3 regions of the Rhodococcus sp. 2G genome follow, and region 2 is predicted to be linked to each of the others. Evidence: riboswitches for the same ligand, from Rfam matches in the RefSeq annotation. Region 2 holds a riboswitch; each other region holds the start of a gene.
The links. Region 2 has a riboswitch for thiamine pyrophosphate ahead of thiO (glycine oxidase ThiO). Riboswitches for the same ligand answer to the same signal wherever they lie in the genome.

Region 1 (5,111 bases), 2.5 Mb from region 2:
GCTATACCGTCTTCAGACCGAGCGAGTCGCGCAGGGTCGAGCCGGGATATTCGGTCCGGAACAGGCCGCGACGCTGCAGTTCCGGGACGACGAGGTCGACGAAGTCGTCGAGGGAATCCGGATAGGCGGGGCACATCAGATTGAAGCCGTCGCAGGCACCCGCGCTGAACCATTCCTCGATGCTGTCGGCGACGGATTCGGGGGTGCCGATCATCGTCGCGTGACCACCACCCGCGGCGAGGTAGCCGAGCAGTTCGCGCAGGGTGGGACGGCGGGTCTCGATGATGCGCTGCACCGTCGCGTAGCGCCCCTGCGGCCCGGTGAACTCCTCGATGGGTGGCAGGTCGTCGACGGGAGCGTCGAGGTCGTGGCCGGTGTAGTCCTGACCCGTGAAGACGCCGAGCTGGGTGACGGCGGCATCGACGTCGAGGAGCGCATCGAGTTCCGCCTTCTTCGCCCACGCCTCCTCCTCGGTGCGACCGACGTAGGTGACGAGTCCGGGCAGGATGGCGACCGTACCGGGATCCCTGCCGGCCGCGGCGATCCGCGCGCGCAGGTCGGTGGCGTACTCGATCGCCGCGGTCATGTCCCACGCGACGGAGTAGACGGCCTCGGCGTGGCGGGCCGCCAGGTTGCGCCCGGTCTCCGACGCCCCCGCCTGGAACAGCACGGGTCGGCCTTGCGGGCACCGCGGCACGGTCAGGGGACCGTCGACGCGGAAGTGCTTGCCCCGGTGATGGATCGGACGGATCGCGGAGGAGTCCAGGAACCTGCCGCCGACCCGGTCGACGAGGACACCGCCGTCGTCCCACGAATCCCACAGTGCGCACAGCACTTCGATGAACTCTTCCGCCCGGGCATATCGCTCCGTGTGCGGCGGGAGCGCGTCGAATCCGTGGTTGCGCGCTTCCTCGTCGAACATCGAGGTGACGATGTTGGCTCCTACGCGGCCACCACTGATGTGGTCGAGCGAGGCCAGCATCCGTGCCGCGTGGAACGGCGTGAAGAAGCTTGCAGAAACGGTGGTGACCAGACCGATGTGCTCGGTCGCGCGCGCCATGGCCGCCAGCGCGGTGAGGGGTTCGAGGAACCAGGTGGTGCCCGCCGTGTACTTCGGGTTGACGCTGTGACCGTCCGCGAAGAACACGGCGTCGAGGCGTCCTCGTTCGGCGGTGCGGGCGAGTTCCTCGAAATACGTGATGTCGCCGATGCGTTCGGCGGCGGAGTCGGGATGGCGCCATGCCGCCGAGTGGTGCCCGACGCCGTAGAGGAAGGCGTTGAGGTGGAGGGTGCGTGGTCCGGTCATCAGTTCATCACCAGTCCCCCGTCGACCACCAGGTTCTGCCCGGTGACGGCCCGCGACCAGTCGGAGGCGAAGAACAGCACCGCGGCCGCGAGATCCTCGGGGGTGGTGACCTTCCGCAGCGGCGTCGACGACGCGATGAGGTCGAACACCGCTTCGGGGGTCGCCGACGATGCGTCGGTCGTGCGCAGCAGCCCACCGGAGACCATGTTGACGCGGATCCCGTCGGGGCCGAGGTCGGCGGCGAAGGTGCGGGTCAGCGACAGCAGCGCGGCCTTGGCGGCGGTGTAGTCGTGGTACGGGACGACGGGGTGCTGGAACAGGTTGGTGCCGATGTTGACGACGCTGCCGCCGCCGGCTTCCCGCATGCCCGGCAGCGCGGCCTGGATGACGTTGACGGCACCACCGACGACCCCGTCGAACTGGGCACCGAATTCGGCGTATCCGATCTCGTCCGCCTTGGCGCGGGCGTCGCCGTTGAACGAGAAGTCGGGCAGGGCGTTGTTGACGACCGTGGTGACGGGTCGCCCGAAGTGCTCGCGGGCCCGCGCGAACAGCGACTCGACGTCGGCGCGGTCGGTGACATCGGCTTTCAGAGCGACGGCCCGCTCGGGTCCGATCTTGTCGGCCAGTTCGTGCGCGCTCTCGCCGCTGCGCCGGTAATCGAGAACGACGGCGGCTCCTTCGTCGGCGAACGCCTGCGCGATGCTGTGGCCGAGGCCGCGACCGGCACCGGTGACGAGGACGACCTGGTTCTGCAATGACATCTTCTGTGCCTTCCCTGTGTCGGGAAGGGTGCGTGAGGGCGACAGACCTCAGGCCTGTCGCCGGCTCGGCATCCCTTCGCTCGCATAATCGAGATCAGGTTCGACGGGTGTTCTCTCAGCCGTGTCCGGCACCCCGTGTCGAGTCCTGCGCACAGGTTACACCTCGGGATCTCGACCCCGTCGAGACCGTCGGCGTCGGCATTCATCGGATCGTCACATCACCGACCCGGGAACTTAGCTCAGATCGGCGTTAAAATGAGCCTTTCCTGCCCCGATCCGTGAAAGGAGATTCCGACGCACACGCCGGCCCCCTACAACGCTCCCTACGTCTCCCTTTCCCAGCAGGTCGGAGACGCCCCGCCGCTCGACCGTGCCCCGGTCCGCGGACCCGCGCGCCACGAGGACGTCGTATGGTTCGAGGATCGCTACGCGATCCCCATCACCACCACGACGCCCGACGAAGCGCAGATCGAGGACGTACTGCTCCTGCGCCGCGCCCTCGACCGGGCGCACATCGACTACCTGCTCGTCCGCGACGACAGCGACCGCCCGATCCTGGCGATCGACCGTGCCGATCGGAAGAGATTGCGTGCCGCGCTCGCCGAGGGATGCGCCGACGAGCCGTTCTACTCGAAGGCTGTCGGCTCCAAGCGACGCCCGGTTCCGGTGTCGGACGGACGGCTCTCACGCGACAGGAAGGACCGCGTGTTCCGGCTGTTCCGCCCGCGCGTCGAGCTGACCAGCGGGTTGCGGTACGGCGCGTCGAACGGTGTGGACATCGAGCTGTGGACCTACACCGACGACGAGGTGATCATGCCTCGTCCGAACGCCCTCACCCGCACGGTCGCCCTGCGCGACGAGATGCGCCGGACGACGGTCGAGCGGTACGGACAGCTGTGGCCCACGATCGAGGGCATGTTCGACCGCCACCCCGGCGACATCCCGTTCGAGATCGACCTCGTGTTCTCGTGGGTGGACGGGTCGTCGAAGTCGTTCCAGGCCAAGCGCGCGAAACTGATGCAGAACTACGTCGTCGGCGAAGGTGACGACTCGCCGGCGCGCTACCGGCAGATCAACGAACTCAAGTACGCCCTGCGTTCGGTCCACATGTACGCGCCGTGGGTGCGGCGGATCTTCGTCGCCACCGACTCGCCGCGACCGGCGTGGCTCGCCGACGATCCGCGTGTGACGTTCGTGCGGAGCGAGGAGTTCTTCGCCGACCCGTCGGCGCTGCCCACCTACAACTCGATGGCGGTCGAGTCGCAACTGCACCACATCCCGGGGCTGTCCGAGCACTTCCTGTACTCGAACGACGACATGTTCTTCGGTCGCCGGGTGAGCCCGAGCCTGTTCTTCTCCGGCGGGGGTGTCAGCAAGTTCATCGAGTGCGACGTGCGGATCGGGCTGGGTCGGAACGACCCGTCGCGCAGCGGATTCGAGAACTCCGCCCGCATGAACCGCAAGCTCCTGCAGGATCGCTTCGGGGTCACCATCACTCGGCACCTCGAACACACCCCGGTCCCGTTGCGCAGGTCGATCATGGCGGAGATGGAACGCGAGTTCGGGGACGAGTTCGCTGCGACGGCGGCGAGCCCGTTCCGGGCGGCCGACAACATCTCGGTGACGAACTCCTTCTACCACTACTACACGCTGCTGACCGGCCGCGCGGTGCAGCAGACCACGGCGAAGGTGGAGTACGTCGACACCACTGTGAAGTCCGGTCTGCGACATCTGGACACGATCCTGGCGCGCCGCAATCTCGACCTGTTCTGCCTCAACGACGGCAGCACGCCCGAGGTCGACCTGGAGCTGCGCACCGCGAAGGTCACGCAGTTCCTGGAGCGGTACTACCCGATCCCGGCACCCTGGGAGACCGGCCACCCGGGCCGACCGGACGTCGGTTAGATCCGAACGGTGAGGTCGGGGTTCTCGGGGATGCGGATGCCGGCTTCGGCCAGACGCCGCGCCGCGTCCTCGGCCGTGTGGGGCTGCCCGGCGGTGGCGTAACTTCCGCTGGGCACCACGGAGTGCACGATCGTGTCGGGATAGACGTGCACGAGGTTGAAACCCTGCGCGCCGTCGTGCCCGCGCTGCGAACCGACCGGGACGTTCAGATCCTGGGTGTAGCAGGTCGACGAGGCGACGGACACCGGGATGCCTGCGAAGGTGGCCGAGGTCGAGTAGTGCAGGTGACCACCGAGGATGGCGCGGACATCGGTGCCGCGCAATACTTCGGCGAGGCCCGCTTGGTCGCGCAGTTCGACAAGGACAGCCATGTCGAACACGCTCGGCACGGGCGGATGATGCAGTGCGAGAACGGTACCGAACGGGACGGGTGTCGAGAGTTCGTCGGCGAGCCAGGTGAGCTGGTCGTCGGTCACCTCACCGTGGTGATGGCCCGGGACCGAGGTGTCGAGGCTGACGATCCGAAGTCCGCCCACGGTGTGGACGGCGTCGATCGGTGCGCCGAGAGGCGCTTCGTCGAGCAGCTCTTCACGGAAGGTCGCGCGGTCGTCGTGGTTGCCCATCGCCCACACGATCTCGGCGTCGAGCGCTGCGGCCAGTGGTTCGACGAGTCCGCGGAGCTTGCGGTAGGCGTCGGGCTGGCCGCGATCGGCGAGGTCGCCGGTGAACACCAGGGCGTCGGGTCGGACCCGGGAGGCCCGGATGTCGTCGAGGATCAGGCCGAGGCGGGTGTCGGCGTCGACGGTGCCGTAGAGGAGTTCGTCTCCACCGACGAGGTGGGTGTCGGTGAGGTGGAGCAGCGTGTGCGAAGGTCTGGGGTATTCGGCAATTCGTTCAGGGGCCGGAGAACTGCCCATGATCTCTCACTTCCATTCGCCCGTTTCGGGCACTCGATCGCCATCAACGGTAGCGATTGTGTTTCCACGACTCCATGGCTTCTGGATCACATCGAGACCCAGACCCCGCGGCGAACAGCGTGTCATTGCCTGGTGACCTGCGGAAACGGACAGCCGCTTCAGCCCTGGTGATCTGGCTCACAACAGAGGGTCGTTCACGGACCGGTCGTTGACGCGGTG
Region 2 (13,092 bases):
TTCTCGACGGCGAACAGGGTCGTGTCGAACTCCGGTGTCTGCACGTCGAATCCGGCGTCGCGCAGGGCTCCGGCGACGTAGTCGACGCTCGCGTCGTAGCCGGGGGTCCCGAGCGAACGGTTTCCGTCGTTCTCGCCGGCGATCCGTTCGAGTTCCGTCAGGTGCGTCATGACGGCATCGAGTTGCACGGCGTCGGCGAGCGCCGTCGGCTCGACGGGCGGCGCCTCCACCTCCGCCTCCGAGCATCCCGCCGTCAGCAGTACACCGGCGGCGATCAGGGCCGCTCCCCGCATGCCGTATCTCGTCTGCGCCCGCGCCATCGACCGAGCGTACACAAAAGCACTGCGCCGCACGGGGAAACCGTGCGGCGCAGTGTGCGGAGGCAGAACCTGCGGCGTGTCGAGGTAGTACCTCAGGCGTCGCGGCGGTTGACCACCACGAGTGAGGCCGCGAACACAAGGAACGAGAAGGCCGCGAAGTACAGGAGCGATCCCCATGGACCCCAGTGGAATTCGATTCCCTGCCCGATACCCAGGAAGTTGTTCGCGTTCGCGAACGGCAGGAACGGCTGGATCTCGCGGCCCACCGAACCGAACAGCGCGAACAACGACTCGAGCAGCAGCGGCCACAGCATCAGCAGCGCGATCGTGCCGGCCGACTGCCGCAACAGCGTGCCCACACCGACCGCGAGGAAGACGCACAGGAACGCGTAGATCGCGGTGCCGTAGACCGCGCGCCACGCCGTGTCGCCGCTGAGGACGAGTTCGCGACCTGCGTCGGGCCCGGCCAGTGCCTTCGCGAGGTAGAAGGCACCGAACGAGACCGCGAGTGTCAGCACCGCGCCCAGCACACCGATGAGCAGGGCCTTCATCGTCAGGAGCATGGTGCGGTTCGGGGTGGCCTGGAAGGTCGTGCGGATGACCCCGAAACGGTATTCGCTGGTGACCGACAGTGCCGCGAGGATCATGAGCACCAGCACACCGAAGCCGGTGACGCCGCTGACCGCGACGTCCACGGTCGGATAGAACCGTCCCAGTTCGTCGTCCATCCCGGCCGACGCGCGGGAGACCGACCCGAGGATCGCGGCCAGACCCAGGCCGAGGGCGACGATGACGAGGGTGCACCACAGCGGTGACTGCACCGACGTGAGCTTGATCCGTTCGGCCCGCAGTGTGTCGAGCGCCGTACTCATCACAGTCCACCCTTCATGACGTCGTCGACTCCGGATCCGTGGTATTCGACCTCGCCACCGGTGAGTTTCATGAACGCTTCCTCGAGCGACGCGTTGCGTCCCGCGAGTTCGTGCAGCACGATCGACCGGGTCGCAGCGAGTTCGCCGATCTCCGCCGCCGGAGCGCCCGAGACGTGCAGGGCACCGTCGTCCTCCCGCACAGTGTGCCCGCGTTCGGTGAGCGCGGTGCGCAGCTCGTCGAGTTGCGGGCTGCGCACGACGACGAACGAGTCGGACGCGCGGTCGACGAACGCCTTCACCGAGGTGTCGGCGATGAGCCGTCCACGGCCGATGACGATGAGATGTTCGGCGGTCTGTGCCATCTCCGAGAGCAGGTGGCTGGACACGAGCACCGTGCGGCCTTCCGCGGCGAGCGCCTGCATGAACCTCCGGATCCACACGATGCCCTCGGGGTCGAGGCCGTTGACCGGTTCGTCGAACAGCAGCACGCGCGGGTTGCCGAGCAGTGCGGCGGCGAGACCGAGTCGCTGCGACATGCCGAGCGAGAAGCCGCCGGCGCGCTTGCCCGCGACCTCCGTCAGTCCCACCTGGCGCAGAACCTCGTCGACACGCGAGGCAGGCAGACCGTTCGACGCGGCCAGCCAGGCGAGATGCGACCGCGCCGACCGGTTGGGATGCACCCACTTCGCGTCGAGCAACGCCCCGACGGTGGTGAGCGGCCGTGTCAGCTCGCTGTACGGCTTCCCTTCGATCAGTGCGGTTCCCGAGGTCGGCCGGTCCAGCCCCAGGATCATGCGCATCGTGGTGGACTTCCCCGCGCCGTTGGGGCCGAGGAAGCCGGTGACGATGCCGGGACGGACCGTGAACGTCAGGTCGTCGACCGCGGTCGTGGACCCGAAGGTCTTGGTCAAGCCGGTCACTTCGATCATGCGCACCACCCTACGTGCGGCTCCGGCGAGCGCATCCGATCACACTCCCCGGAGCCGCACGCGGTGCGTCAGGGGACGAAGACCTCGGTGGTGACCGGGATGCTCGGTCGCTCGGTACGCATCGTCAGGGCAACGCGGCCGGGCCCGGGGAACACGTGCATGACCAACGGCCGGGTGCTCGTGTGGAAGGCCGGCACGAAGCGGGTCTCCGTACCGCGGGCACCGGTGTCGAGGTTGTGCCAGTCGAAAGCGACGGTGACGTCGCAGTTCAGGATGCTCGGCGTCCACTCGCCGAGAAGCGAGTAGCCCTGCGTGATCCGCAGTTCGATCCCGTGGGTGGCACCCGGCGCCGAGGAGTACTCGTAGAGCGGGCCGTCGAAGGCGGTTCCACCGGCGCGCACGATGCCGGCGCAGATGCCGTCGCCCAATGTCAGCACGGGTGGCGTGGACAACTCCGTCGTCGCGCACGACCTCGGTCCGGTGTTCGACCAGCCCATCTGACACGGTTCCTGGGCGCCCGCGACACCCGGCGCCGCGACGGCGACGACAGTGCCCATGAGCCCGGCAGCGGCGGCAGCGAGAATTCTGTGTGCAACTGTCATGCCCGGGGATCGTACAGACCGATCGGTAACCCGTCGCGCGACAATCGGAAACCCCTGAACACCAAGGTGCTCAGGGGCTTCCCGTACCGGTCACGGCTCCATCGGCGAAGATGCCTGGGCCCAGAAGCGTTTCGGGATCCGGCCGGCGTGCCGGGCACGGAATCCCGCTTCGACGGCGTGACGCATCGCCGACGCCATCAGCGCCGGATCCTTCGCGCGGGTGACGGCGGTCGCGAGCAGCACGGCGTCGCAACCGAGTTCCATCGCGAGCGCCGCGTCGGAGGCGGTTCCGATTCCCGCGTCGAGGATCACCGGCACACCCGCAGCCTCGACGATCATCTCGATGTGGTGCGGGTTCGAGATACCGAGGCCGGTCCCGATCGGCGAGCCGAGCGGCATCACCGCGGCACAACCGACGTCCTCGAGGCGCCGCGCGAGGACGGGATCGTCGGTCGTGTACGGCAGGACGACGAAGCCGTCGTCGACGAGTTGTTCGGCCGCGGAGACGAGTTCGATGGCGTCGGGCAGCAGCGTCCGTTCGTCGGCGATGACCTCGAGTTTCACCCAGTCGGTCTCCAGCGCCTCCCGCCCGAGCTGCGCGGTCAGCACGGCTTCCTTCGCGCCGCGGCACCCGGCAGTGTTCGGCAGCGGTTCGATGCCGAGGCGGCGCAGCAGGTCGAGGACACCGGTTCCGGAGGCCGCGTCGACACGGCGCATCGCGACGGTGGTCAGTTCGGTGCCCGACGCGACGAGTGCCTCCTCGAGCACGGCCAGGTTCGCCGCGCCACCGGTGCCGGTGATCAGCCGCGATCCGAAGGTGCGGCCGGCGATGGTGAGCTGCGGCAGGTCGGCGCCGGGATCGTGTGTGTCAGCCACCCTGGACCGCCGTGAGGATCTCGATGCTCGCTCCGCGCGTGACCGGCTCCGACCAGCGGCCACGCGGGCACACGACACCGTCGACGGCGACCGCGATGCCCTTCTCGGGCAGACCGAGCTCGTTCAGCAGTTGTGACACGGTCGGGGCCGCGTCGTAGTACTTGTCCTCACCGTTGACGGTGATGCCCACGGATACGTTCGTCATCCCACACTCGCTTCCGTAATTCGTCCAGGACAGGCGTACTGCGCGTCGGCCAGCGACCGCCCACCGAGTTCGGCGAGCACCGCGTCGACGGTGAGCGGCGTGAGCAGCACACCGTTGCGGCCGTGGCCGGTCGCGGCGACGACACGATCGGAGAGCCGGCCGATCAGCGGCAGGTTGTCGGGGGTCATCGGGCGCAGGCCCGCACTCGCCTCGAACAGTTCGTACTCGCCGAGCGCAGGAAAGATCTTCTCGGCGTCGGCGATCAGATCGCGCACCCCGGCCACCGTGACCTGTGTGTCGGACGCCTCGTACTGTGTGGCGCCCACGACGAGGCCGTCGTGGCGGGGCACCAGATAGGCGGGGCGTCCGTGGACACTCGCGCGCACGGTGCGCTGCGGCGGCGGAGTCGCGCCCGGCCGCACCCGCAGGCGCAGGATCTCGCCCTTGACCGGACGGACCGGAAGGCCCGGCCACAGTCGCGCCGACGCCGAGCCGGCGGCGAGCACCACCTGATCGTCGGGAAGGTCGGCGAGATCGTGGACGGCGGCGTCGGAGAAACGCACCCCGGCCGCGGTGGCCGCGACGCGCAGGGCGTCGACGAGCGTACGGTTGTCGACCGACGACTCGGTGGGCGCGAGCAGTCCGAGACGCACCTTCGGGCCGAGCGACGGTTCGAACTCCCGGATCTCCGCACGGGAGAGCAGACGCATCTCGTGCCCCCGCTCCCCGACCCATTCGGCGACGGTCCGCAAGTCGGCCGCGTCCGCCGCGTCGAGCGCGACAGTCAGCGACTCCTCGGCGGTGAACACGTCGACGCCGGTCTCCGCGCGCAGTGCATCCGCGAATCCGGGCCAGCGGTCGAGCGAGGCCGCACCCAGGGACAGCACGTGGTCCTCACCGGGCCAGCCCTCGGACAGCGGGGCCAGCATCCCGCCGGCCACCCACGAGGCGCCACTGCCGGGATTCGGGTCGTGCACGGTCACGATGTGCCCCGAGCGGGCCGCGCGCCATGCGATCGACAGCCCGATCACTCCGCCACCCACGACGGCCACAGTTGCCATTGGTCCACCTCACTCCCTGCGCCGGCATGATCCGGGTCAGGTCATAACGGTCGGGGCCGGCAGGCCCCCTCTCAGCCCCGCGAACCTCGGGACTCCCGTGTCGTCACTTTCTGCTTAGAGGCTACCGTCTTGGTCGTGACCACCTATCGCGGCAACCATCCCGACCCGCGCGGCCGCCTCGCGACCGCCCGGTTGTATCTGTGCACCGACGCTCGCCGGGACACCGGCGACCTCGCACGGTTCGTCGAGGAGGCCCTCGCCGGTGGGGTCGACATCGTCCAGTTGCGCGACAAGGACTCGGCCGGCGAGAAGAAGTTCGGACGCCTCGAGGCACGCGAGGAACTCGCCGCCCTCGAGATCATCGGCGAGGCGTGTGCACGCCACGGTGCGCTCCTGGCCGTGAACGACCGCGCCGACATCGCGCTCGCGTCGGGCGCCGACATCCTGCATCTCGGTCAGGGCGACCTGCCGGTGCGGCACGCGCGGCAGATCCTCGGCGACGAGATCGTCATCGGCCGCTCGACGTCGAGCCGCGCGCAGGCTGCGCTCGCCGACATCGAGGCGGGCGTCGACTACTTCGCATCCGGGCCGGTGTGGGACACACCGACCAAGCCGGGACGGACCGCAGCGGGGCTGGAGGTGACGCGCGAGGTCGCGCAGTCGCAGCCGGCACGGCCGTGGTTCGCGATCGGCGGCATCGATCTCGAGCGGCTCCCCGAGGTGCTCGACGCCGGTGCCACGCGGGTCGCGGTGGTCCGGGCGATCACGAAGGCATCCGATCCGCGGGCAGCCGCGGCGGCGCTGAAGGCCGCACTCCCGACCTGAGGCGTTACAGCCAGCCCAGCACGGCCGAGGGCGACATCGAGATCGTGCCCCTGGGCAACCGCGCGCGCAGGCCGCGATCCGCGGTGACCACGACCGTCACCCCGGGGTCGACCACGGCCGTGGTGGAGGCGAGCCGTGCCAGCTCGTCGTCGCCGCTGCCGTCCGCGCTGTGCACCGGGATCCGGACGTCGTCGATCGTCGCGTCGCGGGCATGCCCTTCGAGGACCGCTTCGACGCGGGGGACCCAGCCGAACGTCCCGTCGGGAATTTCGACGGTGCGGGGCAGGACCGCGGCGAGGTCGGCGAGCAGGGCGCTCGTCGCGCCGGGGCGGTCGCGCCACCATCCGGTGGGGCCGCTCGCTCCGAGCACGTTCGCGGTGTCGAGCAGCATGCGTACCGGTGAGGTGCGCAGCGACGGCCACGCCTCGGCGAAGCCGCTGTGCAGCGGCATCGCCTCGACCTCCGGTTCGGGCACCCAGCGCAGTTCGGTGCTCTCCTGGTTGAGACTGGTCACGAGAGTTTCGGTGGCGTCGGCGACGACGGTGGTGTAGGTCCATCCGCCTGCGAGACCGGACGTGACGCGTTCGGCGCGTACCGTCACGGCCGCGAGATCGATGCCGGCCTCCTCGTGGGCCTCCCGCACGGCGGCGTCGACGGTGCTCTCGTGCGAGTCGCGCGCTCCACCGGGAAGTGCCCACGTCCCGCCCTGGTGCGACCATGCCGCCCGATGCTGCAGGAGAACCGCGGGGCGACCGTCCGCGAGCGGAGCGCGCAGCAGCAGACCTGCGGCGCCGTGCCGTCCCCAGCGCTTCTCGCCGTCCGGTCCGACCGCCCAGCCGTCACCGTCTCCACGCATTGCGTCCGTCTCTCCGACCCGCCCTCGCCCGGACCTGTACCCGGTACCGGATCCCCGCCGTCCGTGGACGGCAACAATACCGCCGGGCTGCTTATATGCTCCCCTCAGACCGCTCGACACGAGGAAGGGAGTGCCCGGTGGACGTACGGATCACCCCTCCCTTCGCTCCTGTCGAGAGCCACATCCGCGACGACGCCGATACGGACACTCCGGACGCCCGGTTCGACGACGCTCGTGCCCTGCTCCGGTCCACGCCGGTCCGGTTGGTGGTCCTCGGGGTGGTGCTCACCGTGCTGCTCGTCGCCTCGGCAGCGGTCTCCGCAACGATGGTGTCCGGCAGGCAGGCCACCCACGATCGTCTCCTCGCGTCCATCGAGCCGCTCGCCAGCGCGGCCCAGAATCTCTACAGCGCGCTGTCGGTGGCCGACGCCGCCGCCGTGACGGGCTTCATCTCGGGCGGACTCGAACCGGAGGCGGTGCGCAGTCGCTACATCCGGGCGACCAATGAGGCCGCGGAATATCTCGTCATCGCGGCGACCGGCCTGACCGATGCCGACCGCGAGACCGCGCACAACCTGACGGAGATCGGGCGGCTGCTGCCCGTCTACACGGGTCTCATCGAGACGGCTCGCACCAACAACCGCACCGGGCATCCGGTCGGCGCCGCATATCTCGGCGAGGCCTCGCACCTGATGCAGACCGAACTGCTCCCCGCCGCGCAGGAACTGCACACGCGCGGCGTCGCCGCGGTCGAGGACACCCAGCGCGACGCGGTGCGACCGCCCTGGCTCGCGATCGGATTGCTCCTCGTCACGGTCGCTGCCCTGTGCGTGGCGCACGCCGTCGTGAGCCGCCGCAGTCGTCGCACCCTCAATCCCGGAATCCTCGTCGCGATCGGCGCGACCGGCGCGCTGCTGTGCTGGTTGCTCGTCGCGGGCCTGGCCTCGTCGAGTGCCACCGAACGCGCCATCGAGCGCGGTGCGGCACCGCTCGCCGATCTCACCGAGGGCCGGATCCTCGCCCAGCAGTCGCGTACCGCCGAGACCCTGCTGATCGCCCGGCGCGACACGACCGGCGCGTACGACGACACCTTCGAGACCAACATGGCGCGGCTCGGCAACATCCTCGACGAGTACGGTCGCGATTCCGCCCTCGAGGCGGGCGCCGAGGCAGTGGAGACCGCCCGGTCGGCGCACGACGCATGGATCAACTCGCATGCACGCATGGTCGACGCCCTCGTCCGCGGCGACTACGCAGCGGCCTCGGTCCTCGCGGTCGGTGCAGGTCCCGGCGAGTCCACCGCCCGGTTCGTCGCTCTCGATGCGGCCCTGACGGAAGGAATCGACGACACCCGCACCGAACTGCGCGACAACGAGTTCCGCGCCTCCCGCACCCTCGCCGGCCTCGCACCGATGTCGGTGGTGCTGCTGACGGTGGCGCTGGTCGGCGTGTGGGTCGGTCTCCGGCCCCGGTTGAAGGAGTACCAGTGAGAGAGCGCGTTCTCGTCGCGGGCCTGTGCGTCGTCGCCGCACTCGCCGGCGGGTGCGCGACCGACCCCCCACCGCGCGCCCCCGGCCTCCAAGGGACGACGACCTCTCTCCCGCTTCCCGAGAACGCGCGGATGCTCGAGTCGTCGGTGGCCACACCGCCCGCCCCCGACTGCGGCGATCCCACCGCCTCGCTTCCCCCGGATCCGAACGCCACCGGACCTGCGATCGATCGGATCCGCACGCGCGGCCGGCTGATCGTCGGCCTCGACACCGGCAGCAACCTCATGAGCTACCGCGACACCGCGACCGGGCGCATCACCGGTTTCGACGTCGACATCGCACGTGAGATCGCCCGCGACCTCCTGGGCGATCCCGACCTCGTCGACTACCGCATCCTGTCGTCGGCCGAGCGCGAGAAGGCGCTGCAGGACTCCACCGTCGACATCGTCGCGAAGACCATGAGCATCACGTGCGCCCGACGCGAGAAGGTCGACTTCTCCACCGAGTACTTCCGAGCCCAGCAGCGCGTGCTCGTCGTCCGGGGATCCGACATCCGCTCCGCCGCCGATCTCGCCGGCCGGCGCGTGTGCATCGTCGAGGGCACCACCTCGCTGCTCCGGATGCGAGAAGTGCAGCCGTCGGCGTCGATCCTCACCGTGCCGTCGTGGGCCGACTGCCTCGTCGTCCTCCAGCAACAGCAGGTCGACGCCGTGAGCACCGACGACACGATCCTCGCCGGACTCGCCTCACAGGACCCATATCTCGAACTCGTCGGCCCCTCCCTGGGATCGGAGCCGTACGGAATCGGAATCCGGCTGGGCAGCGACGAGCTCGTACGCTTCGTCAACGCCACCCTCGAACGGATCCGCTCCGACGGGACGTGGACGGCGCTGTACGACAAGTACCTGCGGGTGCTCGGTCCCACTCCGTCACCCCCGACACCGAACTACCGGAAGTGACGGCCATGTCCGACGAACCCGAACCGGCCGATACCCCGTCGGCCGATTCCGGCCCCGCCACCGAACGGGCAGTGAACTCCGGGCCCGCCACTAGGCGCGCAGCGGATTCCGGACCCGCGACCGAGCCGTCGACCAGCGACTCGGGACCGGCCACCGCGCGGGCGGCCGGGGATGCCGGACCTGCCACCGAACGCGGCCCCGTCCCCGCCACGCGGCCCGACTCCACCCAGCGCTCGTCGATCTGGTCCGGCTCGTCCTCCCAGCGTTCGTCCTCCCAACGTTCGTCGAACCGCCGCATCCGGCCGCGCGGAACCCAGCGTCGCCGCATCGCCGGCCTCGTCGACGTGCCGGTCCCCACCACGAAGGATCCGGTCGACGCCGTCCTCCGCGATCCTCACGTCTCCGAAGGCAAGAGGTTCTGCGCGAAGTGCGGACAACCGGTGGGACGCAGCACCCCGTCGGGGCCGGGTCCCACAGAAGGTGATTGCCCCCAGTGCGGAACACATTTCCAGTTCACTCCGGCCCTGCACCGCGGGGACCTCGTCGCCGGGCAGTACGAGGTGCAGGGTTGTCTCGCCCACGGCGGACTGGGATGGATCTACCTCGCGATCGACCGCAACGTGAGCGACCGCTGGGTAGTGCTGAAGGGCCTGCTGCAGGGTGGCGACGCCGAGGCCCAGGCGGTCGCGGTGGCCGAACGCCAGTTCCTGGCCGAGGTCAGCCATCCGAGCATCGTGCAGATCTACAACTTCGTCGAGCACCCCTCACCCGACGGCACCCCGATGGGATACATCGTCATGGAGTACCTGGGTGGTCACACCCTGCGTACCGTGCTCGACAACTATCCCCCACCGAACCGCATCCCCGTCGAGCAGGCCATCGCATACATGCTCGAAGTGCTACCGGCACTGCAGTATCTGCACGACATCGGACTGGTCTACAACGACCTCAAGCCCGAGAACATCATGGTCACCGACGAGCAGATCGAACTCATCGACCTCGGCGCCGTCTCCGCGATCGAGGGATACGGCTATCTGTACGGGACGCCGGGATACCAAGCACCCGAGATCGTCCGGACCGGGCCGACGGTCGCGAGCGACATCTACACGGTCGGACGCACACTCGCGGTGCTCACCCTCGACATGCCCTCGGACAAAGGCCGTTACCGCGACGGTCTGCCCACCCCCGAGCAGGCTCCCCTGCTCGACGAGTTCGACTCCTTCCACCGCCTGCTCCTGCGGGCCACGAACCCCGATCCGCAGCAGCGCTTCTCGTCCGCCGACGAATTGCACGGACAGCTCACCGGTGTGCTGCGCGAGATCCTGTCGAAGAAACTCGGCACCGAACACCCCGGACTGTCCCGGCTGTTCAGCCCGCCCCGCACGACCTTCGGCACCGACGAGGCACTCGTCCCCACCGACGTGTACGCCGATGGGATCGAGCGCGACCCCAAACTGCGGGGCCAGGATGTCGCGGCGGCACTGCCCGTCCCCCTGCTCGACCCCAACGATCCGAGTGCCGCGCTCCTCGCCGCCGCGGTGCACAGCGAACCGCAGCAGACCCTCGACTCGCTCCGGCACGCGCGCGAGAACGGGGTCGGGCGGGTCGTCGGAGCATCCGACGTGTCGTTCTCCAAGGAGATCACCCTCGCCGAGGTCCGCGCCCATCTCGATCTCGGGCAGGTCGACAGCGCGGTGGAGATCCTCACCCGCCTCGAGCGCGAGTCCGGCGACGACTGGCGCATGGACTGGTACGCCGGCATCGCCGAACTGCTGCAGGACGACTACGAGGCAGCGTTCACCCGGTTCGACAAGGTGCTGCACGCGCTTCCGGGTGAGATCGCCCCGAAGATCGCACTCGGGGCCACCGCCGAACTGACGCTGCAGCATTGGGAGAGCGACGACCCCGACGCGTGGCGACGCTTCTGCGAGCAGTCCTACCGGGTCGTGTGGCGCACCGATCACGCCGTCGTCAGCGCGGCCTTCGGGTTGGCACGCCAGCTCACCGCCCGCGACGAGATCCGCGCCGCCGTGGACGTGCTCGACGAGGTCCCCACGACCTCCCGGCACCACAGTGCCGCGACCATGACCGCCGCGCTGATCCTGTTACGAGGCGGTCGCGTCGAGGAGATCTCCGAGGCGGATCTGCGCGAGGCCGCGCACCGGATCGCGTCGCTGCCTCCCGACGAGGGTCGCGCCCTGCAGATGCGCGCACTGGTCCTCGGGACAGCGCTCGAATGGGTGCGCAGTGGACGGGCATCGAGTCGCGAGTACGACCGCATCCTCGACGTACCGTTCACCGAGAAGGGACTCCGCCTGGGCACCGAGGCGGCGCTGCGGCAATTGGCGCGCAACGCCCCTTCCCGCACACACCGCTACACCCTCGTCGACCTCGCGAACGCGATCCGGCCGCGCAGTTTGACCTGATCAGAAGTCAGCGCCGGGCGAACTGCACGGCCGCGCGGGCGATGGCGAGTTCCTCGTTCGTGGGGATCACGAGCACCTCCACCTGCGACGAGTCGGCCGAGATCCGGCGTTCCCCGTCGTCGTCGGCAGTGTTGCGCGCATCGTCGACGACGATGCCGAGCCGGTCGAGGCCGGAGAGGCTGTCGCGCCGGACGTCGACGTTGTTCTCCCCCACCCCACCGGTGAACACGATCGCGTCGACGCCGCCGAGCTCGAAGGTGTAGGCGCCCACGTACTTCCGGATGCGATGCACGTAGACTTCGTACGCGAGTCGCGCGTCCTCGTCGCCCTCGCCGACGAGCTTCAGCAGAGCCCGGAAGTCGTTGACACCCGACAGCCCCTTCAGGCCCGAATGCCGGTTGAGCAGGTCGTCGATGGCGTCGACCTTCAACCCGGCCGCCCGGTTGAGGTGCATGACGACACCCGGATCGATGTCGCCGCTGCGCGTGCCCATGACGAGACCCTCGAGCGGGGTCAGTCCCATCGAGGTGTCGATCGGGCTCCCACCTGCGACCGCCGACGCCGACGCACCGTTACCCAGATGGAGCACAACCAGATTCAGGTCCGCGATGTCGCGTCCGAGGAACTCCGCGGCACGCCCCGACACGTATTCGTGTGAAGTACCGTGGAATCCGTACCGCCGGATGTCGTGCTTGTGGGCGATGTCGCGGTCGATCGCATAGGTCGCCGCGTGCGGCGGAAGACCGTGGAAGAAGGCGGTGTCGAAGACACCCACATGGGGGATGTCGGGCAGTTCCTCCCGCGCGACCTCCATTCCCACGACGTTCGCCGGATTGTGGAGGGGCGCAAGGATCGACAATTCGTCGACGGCGCGGACCACGTCGTCGTCGATCAGGGTCGGTTCGTAGAAGACCTTGCCGCCGTGCACGAGTCGGTGTCCGACGGCGACGATGCCCACCTCGTGCAGCGGACGGCCCAGCCCTTCGAGCATCTCCAGTACCGCACGCAGTCCGGTCCGGTGGTCGGCGATGGCGTCGTTGCGTTCGTCCGCCCCCGCCGTGTGGTGGAAGACGATCCGGCCCTCCGGTTCCCCGATCCGCTCGATCAGTCCGTGCGCCAGCGACTTTCCGCTCTCCGGTTCGATCAGCTGGAACTTGATCGACGACGATCCGGAGTTGAGGACCAGGACGGTGCCTGCGGTGACCGGGTTCGGGCTGCTCACGCGTCTTCCTCCTGCGCCTGGATCGCGGTGATGGCGATGGTGTTGACGATGTCCTGGATCAGGGCGCCCCGCGAGAGGTCGTTGACCGGCTTGTTCAGGCCTTGCAGGACGGGTCCGACGGCGACGGCACCGGCGCTGCGCTGCACGGCCTTGTAGGTGTTGTTGCCGGTGTTCAGGTCCGGGAAGATGAACACCGTGGCGCGTCCGGCGACGTCGGAGTCGGGCAGCTTCGCGCTCGCGACCGTCGGTTCGATCGCCGCGTCGTACTGGATCGGACCTTCCACCAGCAGGTCGGGTCGCCGCTCCCGCACCAACGTCGTGGCCGAGCGGACCTTGTCGACGTCGGCACCCGAACCGGATTCGCCGGTGGAGTACGACAGCATCGCGACCCTCGGGTCGATGCCGAACCGGGCGGCGGTCGCGGCGGACGAAATCGCGATGTCGGCGAG
Region 3 (13,092 bases), 1.4 Mb from region 2:
CGTCTGAACAGCAAGTTCGGCGGCGAACATCACCGCAGCGCAACCGAAGTCCTGCTCACCCTCAACCGGGCCTCGGATATCGTCACCTACGACCTCGAGGCCACGGTCCACCGTCCGCGTGGCCGGTCGTGGTCGGCCTATCGGCTCATGTTCGTCATCTGGCTCGCGGGCCCGATCGAACCGAACGTCGCCGCGCGGCTCACCGGGATGAGCCGCGCCGCCGTGTCCAACCTCGCGAAACCGCTGGTCGAGGCGGGAATCCTGGAGAAGACTCCGGTCAGTCACGACGCGCGTTCGGTGCAGTTGTCGCTCACCGAAGCGGGGGAGAAGGAGATCCGCGACAGCTTCCGCGCTCAGAACGAGCGCGAGGAGGCCTGGGTGGAGGTGCTCACCCCCACCGAGCAGCAGATTCTCGTGATGCTTCTGAACAAGCTGATCACCAACCGCAGCCAGTTCGACGTGCGCGGACGCAACTGACACAGCCTCGTGACCTCTCCGTGGTTGCGCTCACACCCTCGGATTAGTTAACGTATTTACTAATTCCAGGCGAGCGACCTTCCCTCGCACGCCCGAGATCCGCGAGGAGTCAGATCATGGCGTTCTACCGACAGCTCGGCGTCATCCCGCCCAAGCGTCACACCCAGCACCGCGACGAGAACGGCAACCTGTACTACGAAGAGCTGATGGGCGAGGAGGGCTTCTCGTCCGACTCGGCGCTGCTCTACCACCGGTACATCCCGTCGGCGATCGTCGACGCGACCGAGTGGAAGCTGCCCGATCAGACCACCAGGCCCAACCATCCGCTCGAGCCGCGGCACCTGAAGCTGCACGATCTGTTCCCCGAGACGATCTGGGCCGAGACCGATGTCGTGACGGGTCGTCGTCTGGTCCTGGGCAACGCCGACGTCCGCATCTCGTACGTCGTGTCGACCGAGCCCTCGCCGCTGTACCGCAACGTGGTCGGCGACGAGATGGTCTACGTCGAGTCCGGTGAGGCCACCGTCGAGACGGTATTCGGTCCGCTCGAGGCGAAGGCCGGCGACTACGTGCTGCTACCGATGGCCACCACCCACCGCTGGGTACCCAAGAGCGACGCACCGCTGCGCGCCTACACGATCGAGGCCAACAGCCACATCGTGCCGCCCAAGCGCTACCTGTCGAAGTTCGGGCAGTTCCTCGAGCACGCGCCGTTCTGCGAACGCGACCTGCACGGACCGACCGAGCTGATGCAGGTCGAGGAGGAGAACGTCGAGGTGCTGGTCAAGCACCGCACCTCGCAGGGCATCGTCGGCACCCGCTACCTGATGCCGCACCACCCCTTCGACGTGGTCGGCTGGGACGGCTGCCTGTACCCGTACACCTTCTCGATCCACGACTTCGAGCCCATCACCGGTCGCGTCCACCAGCCGCCGCCGGCGCACCAGGCGTTCGAGGGCAACAACTTCGTCATCTGCAACTTCGTGCCCCGCAAGGTGGACTACCACCCGCTGGCCGTACCGGTGCCGTACTACCACTCGAACGTCGACTCCGACGAGGTCATGTTCTACTGCGGCGGCGACTACGAGGCCCGCAAGGGATCGGGCATCGGCCAGGGTTCGATCTCGGTGCACCCCGGTGGTCACGCGCACGGCCCGCAGCCGGGTGCCTACGAGCGCAGCATCGGTGTGGAGTTCTTCGACGAACTTGCCGTCATGGTCGACACCTTCCGCCCGCTCGAACTCGGTGAGGGTGCGCTCGCGTGCGAGGACGCCGCCTACGCCGGCAGCTGGAACCGCAATGCAGGAGCGGCCAAATGACTTTCGGACCTCTCCTGACCGGACTGTGCGACGACGCTGCGCTGTTCCCTCCGGGCAACGCCCCGCTGCCCGTCGCCGTCCCCGCCCACGCCGGGCACCGCTCGTCCGCGCACGCACCGCTCGTCGGAGCGTTCGTCTTCCCGGCCGGTCGCCTCGGTGAACTCGCAGATCACCTGGCGCAACACCCGTATCCCGGTGAGCTGGCCCTGAGCCTGACCGCACCGACCGGCACCGCCGCCGTCCGGCCCGCACTCGAGCAGGTCGACGCAATGGACTCGGTGTCCGTGGTGGCCCTCGAGATCGCGGTCCCCGCAGAGCAATCCGTCGACGAGCTGTTCGCGGCGCTCGACGAGATCAGGGTGAGTCGACCGGATATCGATGTATTCGTCGAGGTTCCGCGTGACGAGCGCCGAGCCGAGATCCTCGCCCGACTGACCGGGACGCCGTACGCCGCCAAGTTCCGCACCGGCGGGATCGTGGCGGAGGCGTATCCGGACGAAGCCGAGCTCGCCGCAGCGGTCTCGACGGTCGTCACCACGGGAGTTCCGTTCAAGGCGACCGCCGGTCTGCACCACGCGGTGCGCAACACCGACCCGAGGACGGGCTTCGAACAGCACGGGTTCGTGAACCTGTTGGCCGCGGTGGACGCGGTGCTGTCCGGAGCCGACATCGACGAGGTCGCGTCCGTGCTGGCCGAACGTGACGGGGCAGTGCTCTCCGCACGTCTCGGCGCACTCTCCGACGACCGGGCCGCAGAGGTCCGGCGCCGTTTCCTGTCGTACGGCACTTGCAGCATCGCCGAACCGCTCGAGGATCTGCTCGGCCTCGGTCTGGCACCCTCGACCGTTTCCCCGATCACCGAAGGAACGAACGCATGACCACCATCGCCATTCCGGAGGGCTCGCTCTTCGGCCTCGACAACCTGCCGTACGGCATCTTCTCCACGGCCGACAGCGAACCCCGCGTCGGTGTCCGCGTCGGAGATTCGGTCCTCGACCTGAGCCGTGTCTTCGAGGACGACATCGTCTTCGCCGAGCCGTCGCTCAACGCGTTCATGGCCCGGGGCCGCGCCCGGTGGGACGAAGTCCGCGCTGCGATCAAGGAACTCGTCGCCGGTGACGTCGCCGACGAGGCCGTCTTCGCCGTCGCCGACGTGACGATGCACCTGCCGATCGAGGTGGCCGACTACGTCGACTTCTACGCGTCGGAGAACCACGCGTCGAACCTCGGCCGGCTGTTCCGCCCGCAGAATCCCGACCCGCTGATGCCGAACTGGAAGCACCTGCCCGTCGGCTACCACGGCCGGTCGAGCACCGTCGTGACCTCGGGCGTCGACATCGTGCGTCCGTGCGGACAGCGCAAGGGCCCCAACGATCCTGTGCCGGTCTTCGGTCCGTCGATCCGCCTCGACATCGAGGCCGAGATGGGCTTCATTGTCGGTGTCGGCTCCCCGATGGGTTCGCGGATCACCCCCGACGAGTTCGCCGACCACTGCTTCGGCGCGGTCATCCTCAACGACTGGTCGGCCCGCGACATCCAGGCGTGGGAGTACGTGCCGCTGGGCCCGAACCTCGGCAAGTCCTTCGCGACGTCGATCTCACCGTGGGTCGTCCCGATCGCCGCGCTCGAGGCCGCCCGCATCGACACCCCGGTGCAGGACCCGGAACCGCTGCCGTACCTGAAGGGCACCGAGAAGTGGGGCTTGGACATCGATCTCGAGGTCGAGTGGAACGGGCACGTCGTGTCGCGCCCGCCGTACGCGCAGATGTACTGGTCGCCCGCGCAGATGCTCGCCCACACCTCGGTCAACGGTGCCGCGACCCGCACCGGTGATCTGTTCGGCTCCGGCACCATCTCGGGCCCGGAGAAGGACCAGCGCGGCGCCTTCATCGAACTGACCTGGGGCGGAGCAGAACCCGTGCAGGTCGGCGACGAGACGCGCACCTTCGTCGAGGACGGCGACGAGATCGCCATCTCTGCCACCGCGCCCGGCCCGAACGGGACCCGCATCGGCTTCGGTGAGGTCCGCACCCGCATTCTTCCCGCGATCGGGGAATAGAGGAAACAGGTCCGTGCGTCAGCCGGAGAGCCACCGGCCGGGCCGATCGGCGATGCCCGGAACCCACGAGGTTTCGGGCATCGCTGTTTTCCGGTGTGGGTCAGTCGACCGAAAGAATGTCGCCCACAGAGCAATCCAGTACGCGGCACAGGGCGGTGAGGGTCGAGAAGCGGATCGCGCGGGCGCGTCCGTTCTTGAGTACCGACAGGTTCACCACGCTGACGCCGACCTTGTCGGCCAACTCGGTGAGCGTCATGCCCCGATCGGCCAGCAGCTCGTCGAGATGACACCGGACGGCATGCTCGGTGTCCGGAGGCATCAGACGAGTCCTTCGTTGTCGCGCGCCATGCGGCTGCCGATCCGCAGTACCACGCCCACGGCCGAGATCACCATGCAGAAGACGTAGGCGTACCAGAACTCCGGTCCGAGAGGCGCGTTCGAGAGGACCTCGTTCATGTCCACGTCACGGATCAACATGTTGGTGCCCAGCGTGCGGGGAATCATCGGGACGATGATGGTCGCGATCGCCACCATCGACGTGACCCACACGAGCCGGATGACACCCCGGTCGAACAATCGGCCCCGGACGAATCGCACGACGATCCAGCTCAGCAGGGCCAGGGCTGTCAGGTAACCGAACGTCTGTACCGCCTCCCCGGCGCGGAGGAGGCCGACGCTGACGGGTGAGAGGGTGTCGGTCGGAACGTCGATCACCGTCGTCGAGGTGGTCTGGAGGTCGGTGCCGTTCGGGGTGGACAGCACCGGCGCCGCTGCCGCGTCGTCGAACCGGACCCGCGCGGTCACGATGCCGTCGCCGAGGGAGCTCGCGAGGTCGCGGACATAGGTGAAGAGCACGATCAGTGAGGTCAGCGCGAAGACGGTGAGGGACGCCCGCAGATCGGTGCGGTCCTTCTTCGACGTCTCGGTGGGGGAGAGCGTGTCGGGTTCGGCGCCCGGGCCCTGGGGGCGGTCGGTGTCGTGGGTGGAATTCATGGTCGTCTCCGAACTCGCCGGACGGCGGGGCTATCGATTGTCGATACCATCGATAATCGTTATACCTATCGATAAACGATATGTCCAGAGGTGGGGGCGCCCGCCAGTCCTGCTCGGAGCGGATCAGGGTAGGCGACGCTCGATCGCGTCCCGCGCTGCCAGCGCCTTCGCGCCGTAGTCGGCGAAGAGGTCGGGTGTCAGCCGCGAAGCCGGACCGGAGATGCTGAAGCAACCGCGCACGGTGCCACCGCGCCCACGCAGCGCGACGGCGACGGCGGCGATGCCGTCGTGCAGCCCTTGTTCGGTCACGGCATACCCGCGGGCGCGGATCTCGGCGATCTCCTCGCGCAGCGCCGCCGGTTCGGTGACGGTGCGCTCGGTCAGTGATGGGAGTTCGGTCGCGAGGAAGTCTTCGATCCGTTCGTCGGGCAGCGACGCGAGATAGGCCTTGCCGGTCGACGCGGCGTGGAGGGGAAGGCGCGTGCCGAGGGCGAGGAAGGCGCGCAGCTGATGGGGACTGTCGAGTCGCTCGATCAGGACCAGCTCGTTCCCGTCCGGCACGGCGAGATGGACGGTCTCACCCGTCTCGGCCTGCAGGCGGTTCAGTTCCGGGAGTGCGACCTCGCGTAGGTCGTCGCCGGACGACGTCGCACTGCCCAGGCTGAACGCGCGGCCGGTAATGACCCACTGCCCGGCGTTCGCCGTCGAGGGGCGCAGCCAGCCGGCCTCGGCGAGGGTCCTGAGGCATCGCTGGACGGTGCTCTTGGGGACGTCGAGGCGCTTGCTCAACTCCGACAGCCCGACCGGTTGCGTGGTCGCGACCTCCTCGAACACGCGGAGTGCGGTGAGAACGCTGTTCATCGGAACCTTTCACGCGTCGTTGACGGCAGGCGTCACGGAATATAGGTTGAGCCGGACTGCATCGTAGCACATCGGTCCACAATATGGACCATACGCTGCGCGACACCGTCCGGCAGGACGTCGAGAAGGGACCCACCGATGACCACCATGCCCGTGCCGTTGCTGACCTCGCTCACCGAGTCCGGAGCAGGCGGCGACGACCGCAGTGCCGTCCGAGTCGGAGACGGATCGCTCACCCGTTCCGAACTGATCGCAGCCGCCGCCGCGGTGGCCGACGAGGTCGCCGGTTCCTCGCGGGTCGCCATCGACGCCACCGCGAGCATCGAGACGGTGATCGCCACGACCGGATGCCTCATGGCCGGTGTGGCCGCCGTGCCGGTGCCGCCGGATTCCGGTCCGGCCGAACGCGCGCACATCCTGAAGGACTCGGGTGCGCAGGTGTGGCTCGGCACTGCCCCCGAGGACGTCACCCTGCCCGCGATCCCGGTCGACGCGAACGCGCGCTCGTCGTCCTCGCACGCCGAGGCGGACCCGGGCAGCGCCGCAATGATCATGTACACCTCCGGAACCACCGGTGCCCCCAAGGGAGTCGTGCTCTCGCGGTCCGCCGTGGCGGCCGGCCTCGACGGCCTCGCCGAGGCGTGGAACTGGACGTCCGACGACACTCTCGTCCACGGACTTCCGCTGTTCCACGTCCACGGACTCATCCTCGGCGTCGTCGGTGCGCTCCGGCAGGGCTCGTCGCTCGTGCACACGGTGCGACCGAAGCCCGAAGCCTATGCAGCGGCGGGTGGTTCGCTCTACTTAGGTGTTCCCACCGTGTGGTCGCGGGTCGTCGCCGACGAATCGTCCGCTCGCGCACTGTCGTCCGCACGCCTCCTGGTCTCGGGCAGCGCACCCCTGCCCGTGCCGGTCTTCGAGCGCATGCTCGCCCTCACCGGCTCCGCGCCGATCGAGCGGTACGGAATGAGCGAAACGATCATCACGATCAGCACCCGCCACGACGGTGAGCGCCGGCCCGGCTGGGTGGGACTGCCGATCCAGGGCGTCTCCACCCGCCTGCGCGACCAGGCCGGCAACCTCGTGCCGCACGACGGCGACACCCTCGGCCAGTTGGAGGTGTCCGGCGCGACCCTGTTCGACGGCTACCTCGACAACCCCGAGAAGACCGCCGAGTCGATGACCGAGGACGGCTGGTTCAAGACCGGCGACATCGCCGTGATCGACGACCAGGGTTTCCACCGCATCGTCGGCCGCGAATCGGTCGACATGATCAAGTCCGGCGGCTACCGGATCGGCGCCGGCGAGGTGGAGCATGCGCTGCTGAACCATGCCGGCGTGCAGGAGGCGGCGGTGGTGGGTGTGCCGGACGACGATCTCGGACAGCGGATCGTCGCCTACGTCGTCGGGGATCTCCGTGATCCGGGCGAACTCTCGGACTTCGTCGCGCAGACCCTGTCGATCCACAAGCGCCCCCGCGAGATCCGCACCGTCGACGCTCTTCCGCGCAACGCCATGGGCAAGGTGCAGAAGAAGCTTCTCGTCGAGGACTACCTCGCAGGGAAGTGACCCGGTCTACCCGATCCGGACTTCGTCGCCGACGGTGATGTCGCCGGGAGTCGGGACGGTCGCGTAGACACCGATGCACGGCATCGGCTTGCCCTCCGGCACATTGGGCACCTGATGCGCGGTCATCACCTCACGCAGCATGTCGCGCCGCGCGGGAACCTCCTGATGGGGGAGCGTCACCATGACGCACCGCGCGGTGCGCTTGTGCGGTTCGAGGACTGCCGAGCCCACCGACACCCGTCGGCCGACCCATTCGTCCTCCACGAAACCGGTCGTGTCCGGAGTGTCGACGACCAGCTGCGGCCGGAACCGCCGCAACGCGACATCGGTGGGGTCGCCGGTGCCGAGCGCTTCGACCGCGGAGCGGGAGACGAGATGCAACGGCGCCTCGTCGTAGGTGCGGTCGCGCGGTTCGAGCCGCACGTCGTGACCAACCAGCTTCGACAGCAGGTCGTCGACCTCGGGATCGTCGCCGCGCACCACCGTGCCGTCGGCGAGCGTGAGCTCGAGTGCCGCCGGATCGCGGGGGTCGTCGTCGTTCAGAAGTCGTGCGGAGCAGGTCAACAGCAGTCCGTAGCGTCGGAAACGCTTCGCACTCGCGATGTTTCCGGTTTCGGCGTCGACCAGCGCCCACAGGTGGTCGCCGCGCACACCGTCCGCTTCGATCGCTGCGGCGTCGATCCGTTCTCCTCCGAACGATTTCACCGGATAACGCCACACCTGATCGATACGCACGACTCGTGAGCATACGGGGAACTGGGGAAAATGTTACGTGCGATTCCAACTCGCGGACGAAAACACCCGAGTCTCCGCCATGTTCTTCAACGGCGCATTGCAGATGACCTCACCACTGTTGGAACCGATGAGCGAATCCACCGCACCACTGCTCGCGATCTACCCCAATCGCAGAAACATGAGGTGGACACGTGGATGCTGCGCCGTGCCGCGGTCGATGCACGCCGCCGACTCCCGAAGCTGGATGACCCGAATCCCTCGACCTTGCTGGCTCAACGGAAGCCGGCGTCGCGGCTGACCGCGCTACGCGCTGTCCATGTCCCCGCATCCGAACAGCACGCAGAAAAGGGACGGGACCGACAGGCCTATGACGAACTCCTGCGGTCGCAGCTTGCCCTCGGAGTGCTTCGAAACGCACAAGCCGCAGAAGTCGGCATCGCCCACAAGCCCACCGGACGACTGCTCGATGCATGGTTGGCCGGCCTGCCGTACACCCCACAGGTGCACAGCTGCGGGCGATAGCCGATATCCACACCGACATGACCGCCTCCGGCCGATGAATCGGCTGCTGCAGGGAGACGTCGGCGCCGGAAAGGCCCCCGCCCTGGCAGCCACTGCGTTTGCGTTACTGGTAATCGAAGGCGGCTTTCAGGCGGTCCTCATGGCCCCGACCGATATTCTCGCTCGGCGCAACACTTCGAAGAGATCGCCGAAGCATTACGGCCTCTCGGCGTGACCGTCGACCTGCTGGTGTCCCGGACCTGCCTCTCCCCCGATCGACGCCGGTCGAGTTCGAAACCATCATGACCACACCGGTCGCACAGGCTGCGTGACCGAAACTGTCACCGAATCGTGCAGCAGTCCCCATCGAAGGCCAGCTGTGCGGACAAGGTCCCGATCTCCTCGAGTCAACAGTCGATGACATTCAGAAGAGTACCTCCTCGTAGCTCGTACCCCGGATGCACCGATTCGCTGGCCTGATCGCAGCGAGTTTCGTTGGGTGGCATGGGACGGTGTGTGGGCATGGTTGAGCATCCGACCTCTCGTGTCGGGTTGTTCCACTGGGGCTTTCGCGTTGAGGGTGGGCAGATGTCCTGGGCGTTAGGCGACGATCGGGTGTGCGCGACCGAAGGTGTTGTCGAACAAGTTGTGCCACGCTGTTTCCCACGGCCAGTTCTGCGGGAGGTGCAGCGTCAACCGTCTCGCCGAGGAGGCGACGCGGGCGGGGACCGAGACAATGGTGCGGCGGAGGGTGCCGGTCGTCGCTTTCGTCAGTTTGGGATCGCTGGTGAGGGTCCCGGCGGCGCGGGTGAGGTTGAACGCCATCACCGCGCAGACGAGCCACGCGGCGTTCGCCGGAAACGAGTTCGACGGTAGATGGGCGAGTGCGGAGTTCTTCAGGTCCGCGTGCACCTGCTCGATGATGGCGTGCTGGCGGTGAGTCTTGTCGGCGGCGACGGTATCGAGGTCGTCGGGGTCGGTGGTGGTGAAGAACGCGTGGAACCGCCAGATGTCGAACAACGTGCCCTGACCTTGGTCTTTCTTCGGTCGCAGGTCGGGGATACGCCGCACGACCAACCGTCCCGCAACGTGGTGGGCCTTCTTCTGGGAGGCGAACGCCGTGAACGGGATCTCGGCGACCTCCGCCCGCGAGATCCAGGTGTCGGTGCCCTCGTCGTAGAGGGCGTCGGTGTACTGGATCGGCGTCCACGAGGACTCGTCGTCGCCGATGGAGGCGATCGCACGTTTGATGGTGGAGGTCAGGCGCACGGTCACCGAGACATCGGCGCCGGCGCGGAGCGCGGCCCCGATGGTGGGATAGCCGTAGAAAGCGGAGTCGCCGCGGACCAGGGGCTTCGACGCGCCGTGGCCGTCCGCCCCGCCGGCCTGGGAACGCAGCCGGTCGACGGTGGCCAGCGCATCGGAGACCATCCGGGCGGCCCCGCGTGCGGAGCCGCACGCTCCTCGGCGCAGGCGTTGGCCGACGATCACCGGAGCAGCGGTCTCGGTGGTGACGGTGGCGATGAGGGCGTTGAGTCCGCGCACGCCGGAGTAGCCGTAGCCGGAGCCTTGTTTGCCGTGGCCGTGGACCTCGATGATCGAATCGTCGATATCGACCAGGACTCGCCCGGTGTCGATGCCGGGGACCAGTGGGGTCTTCTCGGCGAGGTTGCCCAGGAACCGCGAGGCGACGGCGTCGAGTTGCCGGACGTGTCCGAAGCTGAACTGGCGAAGAAACGATCCCAGGGTCGACGGTGCATAGGGGCGGTCGAAGACGGTCTCCATCGCCCCGTGCCGCAACAGTGCCAGGTCGGCGATGCTGTCGGCGCCGGCGACCATCCCACCGATCAGGGACCCGACCTTGTAGCCGGCGTTGGCACCTTTGTCGGTCGGCACGCTCAGGTGCTGATCGGCCAGGGTGAGCAGGCCGCTGGCCTGCGCCAACGCCATCACCGGGACCAGCCCCGCGGTCGACATCAGATTCGGGTCGTCGAACCTCGCCGCGGCGACGGGCCGGGTGTGAGATAGTTGCATCTGCGAGATGCCCTCCGGTGTGGTGTGAACTGATCCCTAGACAAGATCGATTCTTCCACTACGGCAGGGCATTTCGTCGTTACGACCCGCTCGCCACCCCAACCGAATCGGTGTATCCGGGCGTACAGGACGGGCCGACTTCGCACCGCTCCGACGACCGGACCAGCTACATCTGCAGCGAGACGAGTCGGGTGTTAGGGTCTGTGACGTCCCCACGGGAGCCCCATTGCAGGGGCTGAGATCGGGCTGAGGCAGCCTGCGACCGTCGAACCTGCCCGGGTAATGCCGGCGAAGGAAGTAGGAACGATTCCGATGAGTGCATCCAATTCGCATGCCCTGAGCTATGTCCACGACGAGGAACACGACCTGCGTGTACCTGTCACAGAGATCCGCTTGAACGACTCTCCCGGCGGGGTGCCGAACCCGCCGCTGCAGGTCTACCGCACTGCAGGTCCCGGTAGCGATCCGCTGGTCGGGCTCCCGCCGACGCGCTCCGACTGGATTGCTGCTCGCGGCGACGTCGAGCACTACCCGGGGCGAGAACGGGATCTGCTCGACGATGGCCGCTCGGCTGTGCGGCGTGGAGAGGCGTCCCAGGAGTGGAAGGGGCCCCGACCTGTCCCGGTGCGAGCGAAGACAGGCCGGACGGTCACGCAGATGCACTATGCCCGGGCGGGGATCATCACCCAGGAAATGCGGTTCGTGGCGCTGCGGGAGAACTGCGACGTGGAACTGGTGCGCTCGGAGGTGGCGGCGGGTCGGGCGATCATCCCCGCCAACGTCAACCACCCCGAGTCCGAGCCGATGATCATCGGCAAGTCCTTCCTGGTGAAGATCAATGCCAACATCGGCAACTCAGCGGTGACCAGCTCCATCGTCGACGAAGTCGACAAGATGCGCTGGGCCACCCGTTGGGGCGCGGACACTGTGATGGACCTGTCCACCGGCGAAGATATCCACACCACCCGAGAATGGATCATTCGCAACTCCCCGGTGCCGATCGGCACGGTGCCGATCTACCAGGCTCTGGAGAAGGTCGCCGGCCAGGCCGATGCGCTGACGTGGGAGATCTTCCGCGACACCGTGATCGAGCAGTGTGAGCAGGGTGTGGACTACATGACCATCCACGCCGGAGTGCTGCTGCGCTACGTACCGCTCACGGCCGAGCGGCTCACCGGCATCGTCTCCCGAGGTGGGTCGATCATGGCCGGTTGGTGCCTCGCCCATCACGAGGAAAATTTTCTCTACACCCACTTCGACGAACTGTGTGAGATCTTCGCCCGCTACGACGTGGCATTTTCCCTCGGGGACGGGCTGCGACCGGGGTCGATCGCCGACGCCAACGACGCCGCGCAGTACGCCGAACTGGACACTCTTGCCGAACTGACCACCCGTGCCTGGGCTCACGACGTTCAGGTGATGGTCGAAGGCCCTGGCCACATCCCGATCCATCGGGTGCGGGAAAATGTGGAGCGTCAACAGAAGTTATGTCATGGAGCGCCTTTCTACACCCTGGGGCCGCTGGTGACCGACATTGCTCCGGGCTACGACCACATCACCTCCGCGATCGGGGCCACCGAGATCGCCCGCCATGGCACCGCGATGCTGTGTTACGTCACCCCGAAGGAGCATCTGGGACTGCCGAATCGGGACGACGTGAAGACCGGGGTCATCACGTACAAGATCGCCGCTCATGCCGCCGACATCGCCAAGGGCCATCCCGGTGCCGTCGAGCGTGACGACGCGTTGTCGAAGGCGCGTTTCGAGTTTCGGTGGCGGGATCAGTTCGCTCTGTCGCTGGATCCGGATACGGCCGAGCAGTTCCATGACGAGACGCTTCCGGCCGAACCGGCCAAGACAGCGCACTTCTGCTCGATGTGTGGGCCGAAGTTCTGCTCGATGCGTATCTCCCAAGACATCCGGACCAGGTTCGGTGACGCCGCCGACCAGGCCGCCGTCGCCGGGATGCAACATATGTCCGACCAGTTCAGGGCCGCCGGCAGCACGGTGTACTTGAACGCGCCCACCGTTCCGGCCCTCGAGGATGTGGCGGGGCACGAGTCGATTGGAGCCGAAACGGGCGGTGTGCCCACGTAAGGAGTCGGGTGAGTTCCCAATGTCGCTGGCGGTCACAGTGCGACGGAGGAAACTCGCCAGCGCTGCATGGCTGGACAATCGTCGACGCTATTGTCTGTCGGCTCCGGATTCGTGCCATGTTGATGTGCGCTGCCTCGAAGGCGTTCGTCGGAGTCGTACCTCGAACGAGGGGTAGTGAGCATCTGTCCCGGTGACATGGGGGCAATGGTGTCGTGCGGCGAGGACGAACTGTTCGAAGGACCCGTCGAGTTCGAGGTGGATCGTGTCGTTTGCGACTACCACACGGTGTGCGTCGAGACCGAGCAGTCGGGCGACGACGAAGGTTGCACTCAAGGTTGCGACATTCCTGGTGATCCCTAGCGGGAGGAGGGATCCGGTGTCGGTGAGGGCTTCGTGTTCGCCGGCTCTGAGGACGAGTCTGGCGTCGGGGTGCACTCCGTGGGCTGC

Region 1: it holds a riboswitch for thiamine pyrophosphate, as region 2 does, so the genes downstream of both, BO226_RS03520 (3-oxoacyl-ACP reductase) here and thiO (glycine oxidase ThiO) in region 2, are expected to answer to the same signal.
Region 3: it holds a riboswitch for thiamine pyrophosphate, as region 2 does, so the genes downstream of both, thiC (phosphomethylpyrimidine synthase ThiC) here and thiO (glycine oxidase ThiO) in region 2, are expected to answer to the same signal.

What each region holds. Positions count from the first base shown of each region.
Region 1 covers NZ_CP018063.1:744,429-749,539, reverse strand. Annotated here, with positions in the region: gene BO226_RS03525 (LLM class flavin-dependent oxidoreductase) at 2-1,306, opposite strand; gene BO226_RS03520 (3-oxoacyl-ACP reductase) at 1,306-2,070, opposite strand; TPP riboswitch at 2,125-2,216, opposite strand; gene BO226_RS03510 (stealth family protein) at 2,503-3,975, shown strand; gene BO226_RS03505 (phosphodiesterase) at 3,972-4,892, opposite strand.
Region 2 covers NZ_CP018063.1:3,262,993-3,276,084, forward strand. Annotated here, with positions in the region: gene BO226_RS15350 (M20/M25/M40 family metallo-hydrolase) at 1-320, opposite strand, end outside; gene BO226_RS15355 (ABC transporter permease) at 413-1,192, opposite strand; gene BO226_RS15360 (ABC transporter ATP-binding protein) at 1,192-2,121, opposite strand; gene BO226_RS15365 (hypothetical protein) at 2,190-2,723, opposite strand; gene BO226_RS15370 (thiazole synthase) at 2,814-3,599, opposite strand; gene thiS (sulfur carrier protein ThiS) at 3,592-3,804, opposite strand; gene thiO (glycine oxidase ThiO) at 3,801-4,865, opposite strand; TPP riboswitch at 4,862-4,974, opposite strand; gene thiE (thiamine phosphate synthase) at 5,001-5,690, shown strand; gene BO226_RS15390 (NUDIX hydrolase) at 5,695-6,546, opposite strand; gene BO226_RS15395 (hypothetical protein) at 6,684-8,036, shown strand; gene BO226_RS15400 (glutamate ABC transporter substrate-binding protein) at 8,033-8,995, shown strand; gene BO226_RS15405 (serine/threonine-protein kinase) at 9,001-11,421, shown strand; gene BO226_RS15410 (acetate/propionate family kinase) at 11,429-12,643, opposite strand; gene pta (phosphate acetyltransferase) at 12,640-13,092, opposite strand, start outside.
Region 3 covers NZ_CP018063.1:4,615,797-4,628,888, forward strand. Annotated here, with positions in the region: gene BO226_RS21935 (MarR family winged helix-turn-helix transcriptional regulator) at 1-477, shown strand, start outside; gene BO226_RS21940 (homogentisate 1,2-dioxygenase) at 594-1,796, shown strand; gene BO226_RS21945 (hypothetical protein) at 1,793-2,674, shown strand; gene fahA (fumarylacetoacetase) at 2,671-3,855, shown strand; gene BO226_RS21955 (helix-turn-helix domain-containing protein) at 3,956-4,174, opposite strand; gene BO226_RS21960 (hypothetical protein) at 4,174-4,848, opposite strand; gene BO226_RS21965 (IclR family transcriptional regulator) at 4,972-5,709, opposite strand; gene BO226_RS21970 (acyl-CoA synthetase) at 5,857-7,278, shown strand; gene BO226_RS21975 (MOSC domain-containing protein) at 7,285-8,013, opposite strand; gene BO226_RS21985 (IS1380 family transposase) at 9,115-10,548, opposite strand; TPP riboswitch at 10,753-10,862, shown strand; gene thiC (phosphomethylpyrimidine synthase ThiC) at 10,861-12,645, shown strand; gene BO226_RS21995 (potassium channel family protein) at 12,733-13,092, opposite strand, start outside.